Regions from separate parts of the Streptomyces sp. NPDC021212 genome, predicted to be linked through region 1. Evidence: predicted binding sites of a transcription regulator. Region 1 holds the regulator's gene; the other holds the start of a gene.
The links. The regulator HrcA, encoded in region 1, represses chaperone genes, less so after heat shock. The targets are predictions, from matches to a motif close to TTNGCACTCNGNNNNNCNGAGTGCNAA.
Positions count from the first base shown of each region.

Region 2: the regulator HrcA is predicted to act here: its motif matches at 1,706-1,732, upstream of ACH4SI_RS37980 (FmdB family zinc ribbon protein).

Region 1 is NZ_JBIRPZ010000010.1:109,151-112,554, forward strand. Features, by position in the region: gene ACH4SI_RS26445 (nitronate monooxygenase) at 1-392, opposite strand, end outside; gene dnaJ (molecular chaperone DnaJ) at 467-1,600, opposite strand; gene hrcA (heat-inducible transcriptional repressor HrcA) at 1,601-2,617, opposite strand; gene ACH4SI_RS26460 (MBL fold metallo-hydrolase) at 2,794-3,404, shown strand, end outside.
Region 2 is NZ_JBIRPZ010000020.1:130,381-133,784, forward strand. Features, by position in the region: gene ACH4SI_RS37970 (RcpC/CpaB family pilus assembly protein) at 1-133, opposite strand, end outside; gene ACH4SI_RS37975 (S-methyl-5'-thioadenosine phosphorylase) at 365-1,213, opposite strand; gene ACH4SI_RS37980 (FmdB family zinc ribbon protein) at 1,312-1,695, opposite strand; gene ACH4SI_RS37985 (potassium/proton antiporter) at 1,818-3,326, opposite strand.

The DNA of each region.
Region 1 (3,404 bases):
CAGCCGAAGGTGAACGAGACCACCGGGACCGGGTCGTTCAGCAGGACCGCCAGCTTGGCGTCGTACGCGTCGTCGGCGCCGGCGTCCGGGTCCCCGAGCGTGGTCTGGTAGCGGGACGCCTCACCCGCGATGCGGTCGGCGTAGACCGCGACGGCGGCCGGGTCGCCGGGCGCCTGCGGCATGAACAGGTTGACGCCGAAGGGGCGGCCGGTCAGCCCGCGCAGCTGCTTGATCTCCTCGTACATCGCCTCCGGCGTCTTGTAACCGGCGGCGAGGAAGCCGAGGCCCCCGGCCTCGCAGACGGCGGCGGCGAGCTGCGGGCAGGAGGCCCCGCCCGCCATCGGAGCCTGCACGATCGGGTAGCGGGCGAGATCGGTCAGCGCGGAGGACATGGGCACATCGTGCCATGCCCCCCGCGGCGATCCGTCACCGGATCAGCGCCCACCGAAGGTGTTCACCGCGACGCCTACCGCCCGTTGAACGCGTCCTTCAGGCGCGAGAACAGCCCCTGCTGCCCGGGCTTGAATTCCCCTGTCGGCCGCTCCTCGCCGCGCAGCTTGGACAGCCGCCGCAGCAGCTCCTCCTGCTCCGGGTCGAGCTTGGTCGGGGTCGTCACCTCGACGTGCACGATGAGATCGCCACGGCCGCCGCCGCGCAGATGGGTGACGCCGCGCTGGTGCAGCGGGACCGACTGGCCGGACTGGGTGCCGGGCCGGATGTCGATCTCCTCCAGGCCGTCCAGCGTCTCCAGCGGCACCTTGGTGCCGAGGGCCGCCGCGGTCATCGGGATCGTCACCGTGCAGTGCATGTCGTCGCCGCGCCGCTGGAAGACGGGGTGCGGCACCTCGTGGATCTCCACGTACAGGTCGCCCGCCGGGCCGCCGCCCGGGCCGACCTCGCCCTCGCCCGCGAGCTGGATCCGGGTGCCGTTGTCCACACCGGCCGGGATCTTCACGGTCAGCGTGCGCCGCGAGCGGATCCGCCCGTCGCCCGCGCACTCCGGGCACGGGGTCGGCACCACGGTGCCGAAGCCCTGGCACTGCGGGCACGGCCGCGACGTCATGACCTGGCCGAGGAAGGACCGCGTCACCTGCGAGACCTCACCGCGGCCGCGGCACATGTCGCACGTCTGCGCCGAGGTGCCCGGCGCCGCGCCCTCACCGCTGCAGGTGGTGCACACCACCGCGGTGTCGACCTGGATGTCCTTGGTGGTGCCGAACGCTGCCTCGTTCAGCTCCACGTCGAGGCGGATCATGGCGTCCTGGCCGCGCCGGGTCCGGGACCGCGGGCCGCGCTGCGAGGCGGTGCCGAAGAAGGCGTCCATGATGTCGGAGAAGTTGCCGAAGCCCGCGCCGAACCCACCGGCGCCGCCGCCCGCGGCCGAACCCGACGGGTCCCCGCCCAGGTCGTAGACCTGCTTCTTCTGCGGGTCCGACAAGACCTCGTAAGCGGCGTTGATCTCCTTGAACCGCTCCTGGGTCTTCGGATCCGGGTTCACGTCCGGGTGCAGCTCGCGTGCGAGCCGGCGGAATGCCTTCTTGATCTCGTCCTGCGAGGCATCGCGCTGCACGCCCAGGACTGCGTAGTAGTCCGTCGCCACTTACGACTCCGCCAGGATCTGTCCGACGTAACGTGCCACTGCGCGTACCGCTCCCATCGTTCCGGGGTAGTCCATGCGGGTCGGTCCGACCACGCCGAGTTTGGCGACGGCTTCGTCGCCCGAACCGTAGCCGACCGCGACGACCGAGGTGGAATTCAGCCCCTCGTGAGCATTCTCATGCCCGATGCGCACGGTCATACCCGAGTCTTTGGCCTCGCCGAGCAGCTTGAGGAGGACGACCTGCTCCTCAAGTGCCTCCAGCACGGGCCGGATCGTCAGGGGGAAATCATGCACGAAACGCGTGAGGTTCGCGGTGCCGCCGATCATCAGCCGCTCTTCGGTCTCCTCGACAAGCGTTTCGAGCAATGTCGCCAGCACGGTCGAGACCGTCCCCCGGTCCTCCTGTTCGAAGGACTCCGGAAGATCCTGCACCAATTGCGGCACATCCGCGAACCGCCGCCCCACGACCCGGCTGTTGAGCCGGGCCCGCAGATCCGCCAGCGAGTCGTCACTGACCGGAGCCGGGCAGTCCACCACGCGCTGCTCGACCCGCCCGGTGTCGGTGATCAGCACCAGCATCACCCGGGCAGTGGCCAGCGGCAGCAGTTCCACGTGCCGCACCGTCGAACGGGTCAGCGACGGGTACTGCACCACCGCGACCTGCCGGGTCAGCTGCGCCAGCAGCCGGACGGTGCGCCCCACCACGTCGTCGAGATCGACGGCGCTGTCCAGGAAGTTCTGAATGGCGCGCCGCTCCGGAGCGGACAGCGGCTTCACTCCGGCCAGCCTGTCCACGAAAAGCCGGTAGCCCTTGTCCGTGGGGATGCGCCCGGCGCTGGTGTGCGGCTGGGCGATGAAGCCCTCGTCCTCCAGCGCGGCCATGTCGTTGCGCACCGTGGCCGGGGAGACTCCCAGCCGGTGCCGCTCCGTGAGCGCCTTGGAACCGACCGGCTCCTCGGTGCCCACATAGTCCTGGACAATGGCACGCAGAACTTCGAGTCTGCGTTCGCTGAGCACCCCGCGCACCTCCAGTCCAGCCGTGTCATCAGGTCGTCCGTCTGGCACTCAATGGTCACGAGTGCCAGAACCCCTCAGCCAGTGTACGGCGGGGTGCGGTGGCCACGGCAAGAGCCGCCCCCCGCCGGCGCACCGGCCACACGTCACGCTATCGCTATGGGAGCTAGCGTCTCGGTATGAAGACGTGTTGGGAAGAGGCAGGGTGGGAAGAGCTCGCGCCCGATGTCGCCCGCCGCCGGCTGCCGGACTGGGACTGCACGGTCGGCGTGATCGTCGGCCGTACGGACGTCCTCGTGGTGGACACCGGCTCGACGCTGCGCGAGGGCGCGGCGCTGCGGGCCGAGATCACCCGGCTGACCGGCCGCCGGCCGACGCGGATCGCGCTCACCCATCCGCACTTCGACCATGTCCTGGGCACGGCCGCCTTCGCGGGCTGCGAGGCGTACGGGGCCACCGGTATGGACGGCCTGCTGCGCCGCGACCGGGACGCGCTGCGCGAGGACGCGGTACGGCACGGGGTGGCCCCGGGTGCCGCCGCCGAGGCCGTCGATCACCTCGTACCGCCGCATCACGCGGTCTCCGGGGAGATCACCCTCGACCTGGGCGGGCGGTCGGTGCTGCTGGCGAATGTGGGCCCCGGGCACACCGCCCATGACCTGGCCGTTCTGGTGCCGGGGCGGCCGGAGGTGGTCTTCTGCGGCGATCTCGTCGAGGAGTCGGGCCCGCCCCAGGCCGGGACCGACGCGATCCCCGCCCGCTGGCCCGCCGCCCTCGACCGGCTGATCGC
Region 2 (3,404 bases), on a different contig from region 1:
CGCGCGCCACCCGCACCGGACCGAAGCGCGGCACCGCGCGGACCGGGGGAGTGGCGCGGGCCTGCGGAGAAGGCGCGGGGGAGGCGGGAAGCGGGAACGCGGGGGACGGGGATGCGGGAAACGGATGGGACATGGCACAACACCGCCTGCCGTGAGGAGCCGGGAGCTTCTGGCCCCTCACCATGCCCGGCCCCGCCCGATCCCGCTGGGGCCTGTGGACGGCCGTCGCCTTGTGGACAACTCGGTCCCCCACACGAGGCGCACCTGCACCAGCGCCGCCCGCACCAGCGCCGCCCGCACCAGCGGCTCGCCGCCCGCACCAGCGGCCCGGCCGCCCGCACCGGCGGCCCCGCCGGCGCACCCGCTACGGCAGCTCCAGCCCCAGATCCCAGCCGTCGTGCCCGTGCGCGCACAGGCAGTCCCGGTCGGCGTTGTCGGGAAGGCCGCTCACTGCGTCGAAGAGCACCTCGCGCAGCCGCCCGACGTTCTCGCCGAACACCTTCAGCACCTCGGCGTGCGAGACGCCCTCACCCGTCTCCACCCCCGCGTCCAGATCGGTGACCAGCGTCAACGACGTGTAGCACAGCTCCAGTTCACGAGCGAGCACCGCTTCCGGATGTCCCGTCATCCCGACCACCGACCAGCCCTGCGCGGCATGCCAGCGCGATTCCGCCCGAGTGGAGAAACGCGGCCCTTCGATCACGCACATCGTTCCGCCGTCGACCGGTTCCCAGTCGCGTCCGCGCGCCGCCGTCACCGCGGCCTGCCGTCCCACCGGGCAGTACGGGTCGGCGAAGGTGGTGTGCACCACGTTCGGCACCCGCCCGTCCGGGAGCGGCTCACCGTCGAAGTAGGTCTGCGTACGTCCCTTGGTGCGGTCCACCAGCTGGTCCGGCACGAGCAGCGTCCCCGGTCCGTACTCCGGCCGCAGGCCGCCCACCGCGCAGGGCCCGAACACCTGGCGCACCCCGACCGCGCGCAGGGCCCACAGGTTGGCGCGGTAGTTGATCCGGTGCGGCGGCAGATGATGCGTGCGGCCGTGCCGGGGCAGGAAGGCGACCCGCCGTCCCGCGATGTCGCCGAGGAAGAGCGAATCACTCGGAGGGCCATAGGGGGTCTCCACGGTGATCTCGGTCACATCGTCGAGGAAGGCGTAGAACCCCGACCCCCCGATGACCCCTATGTCTGCTTGGGTGCTGCTCGTCTCGGCCATGCGATCACCCTAGCCAGCCGTGGCCGAGGGCGCCCGGACGCACCGCGCCCCCGCGGCTTCCCGGGAAGGGAGGCGGCGGGGGCGCGGCGCGTGCGATGTCAGGCGGCCGAGCTGGTGCTGCTCGACGACGTGCTCGACGAAGAAGACGAGGACGCCGACGACGAAGAAGACGACGACCCCGAGGACGTGTCCGAGGAGGAGGATGAAGACGACGAGGTCTTCTCCGACGACGAGGACGAATCCGACGACGAACCGCTGTCACTCTTCGCCGTGGACTTCGAGCCGCCGCTCGAGCTGCTGGACGACGAGCGGCTGTCGTTCCGGTAGAAGCCGGAGCCCTTGAAGACGATGCCGACGGCGGAGAACACCTTCTTCAGGCGTCCCTGGCACTGGGGGCATTCGGTCAGCGCGTCGTCGGTGAACTTCTGCACCGCCTCGAGGCCCTCGCCGCACTCGGTGCACTGGTACTGATAGGTCGGCACGTACTTCCTCCTGGCACTCTCACTCGTTGAGTGCTAACGACGCTCCATAGTGCAGTATTCCGGCCCGCCAGTCCACTGCGGTACGGCACACGGTGACCTACGCCACCTCGTCAGCCGAACCATCAGCCACCGCCGGTGCCCAGCCAGCCCGCCAGCTTGCCGCCCCGGCCGACCGCCCGCAGCCGCTGTTCGGCCGCGTCCCGCACCGGGTCGGTGGCCACCACCAGGAGTTCGTCGCCGCGCCGCAGCACGGTCGAGGGCAGGGGGACGAAGCTGGAGCCGCCCCGGACGACGAGGGTGACCGCGGCCCCGGGCGGCAGCCGGAGCTCGGCGACCTCCACCCCGTGCATCCGGGAGTCCTTGGGGATCGACACCGACAGCAGATGGCCGCGCAGCCGCTCCAGTGGCGCCGATTCGATGCCCAGGTCCGCGGTGCCCTCCGTTTCCTCCAGGCGCAGCCGGGTGGCGAGCCACGGCAGCGTCGGGCCCTGGACCAGGGTGTAGATGATCACCAGGACGAAGACGATGTTGAAGAGCCGACGGCTGTCGGGCACGTCGCCGACCATGGGGATGGTCGCGAGCACGATGGGCACGGCGCCGCGCAGCCCGGCCCAGGACAGCAGGGCCTTCTCCCGCCATGCCACCCGGAACGGCGCCGTGCTCAACAGCACCGACACGGGCCGGGCGACCACGGTCAGCACCAGGCCGACGGCGACGGCCGGCCAGACGTCGTCGGCCAGTTCGTGCGGCGTCACCAGCAGTCCGAGCAGGACGAACATGCCGATCTGGGCGATCCAGCCGAGCCCCTCGGCGAAACCGCGGGTGGCCGGCCAGTGGGGCAGCTTCGCGTTGCCCATCACGAGCGAGGCGAGGTAGACGGCGAGGAAGCCGGAGCCGTGTGCCAGCGCGCCGCCCGCGTACGCGACGACCGCGATGGCCATCACCGCGATCGGGTACAGGCCTGAGGCGGGCAGGGCCACCCGGCGCAGGCCGTACGAGCCGAGCCAGCCGATCGCGAGACCGATGGCGGCGCCGATCGCCAGCTCCAGGGTGATCTCGCCGAGCATGACGTACCAGGGGTCTATCGGGCCCTGGCTGGAGAAGGCGACGACCAGGATCACCACCGGGGCGTCGTTGAAGCCCGACTCGGCCTCCAGGGTGCCGGTGAGCCGCTTGGGCAGCGGCACCTTGCGCAGCACGGAGAAGACCGCCGCCGCGTCCGTGGACGACACCACCGCGCCGATGATCAGCGCTTGCCGCCAGTCCAGCCCCACCACATGGTGCGCCGCCGCCGCGGTGACCCCCACGCTCGCCGCGACGCCCACGGTCGACAGCACGGCGGCCGTCGGCAGCGCGGGTTTGATTTCTCGCCACTTGGTGCCCAGGCCGCCCTCGGCCAGGATCACCACCAGCGCGGCGTAGCCGATGACCTGCGTCAGTTCGGCGTTGTCGAAGGTGACGCCGAGCCCGTCCGTGCCCAGGGCGACGCCCATCCCGAGGTAGAGCAGCAGGGTGGGCAGCCCGCTGCGGGAGGAGACCCTTACGGCCGCCACCGCGACGAGCAGGACGAGAGAGCAGACCAGCAGCAGTTCATTGAGGTGGTGGACAGTCAGGGGCCGAACCTTTCTCACGTGAGCGGCGGGACCTTCGGGGACGAGGTGAACGGATCCCGGCCGACCGGAACTTCATTGCCTTACCTAACATTTTAC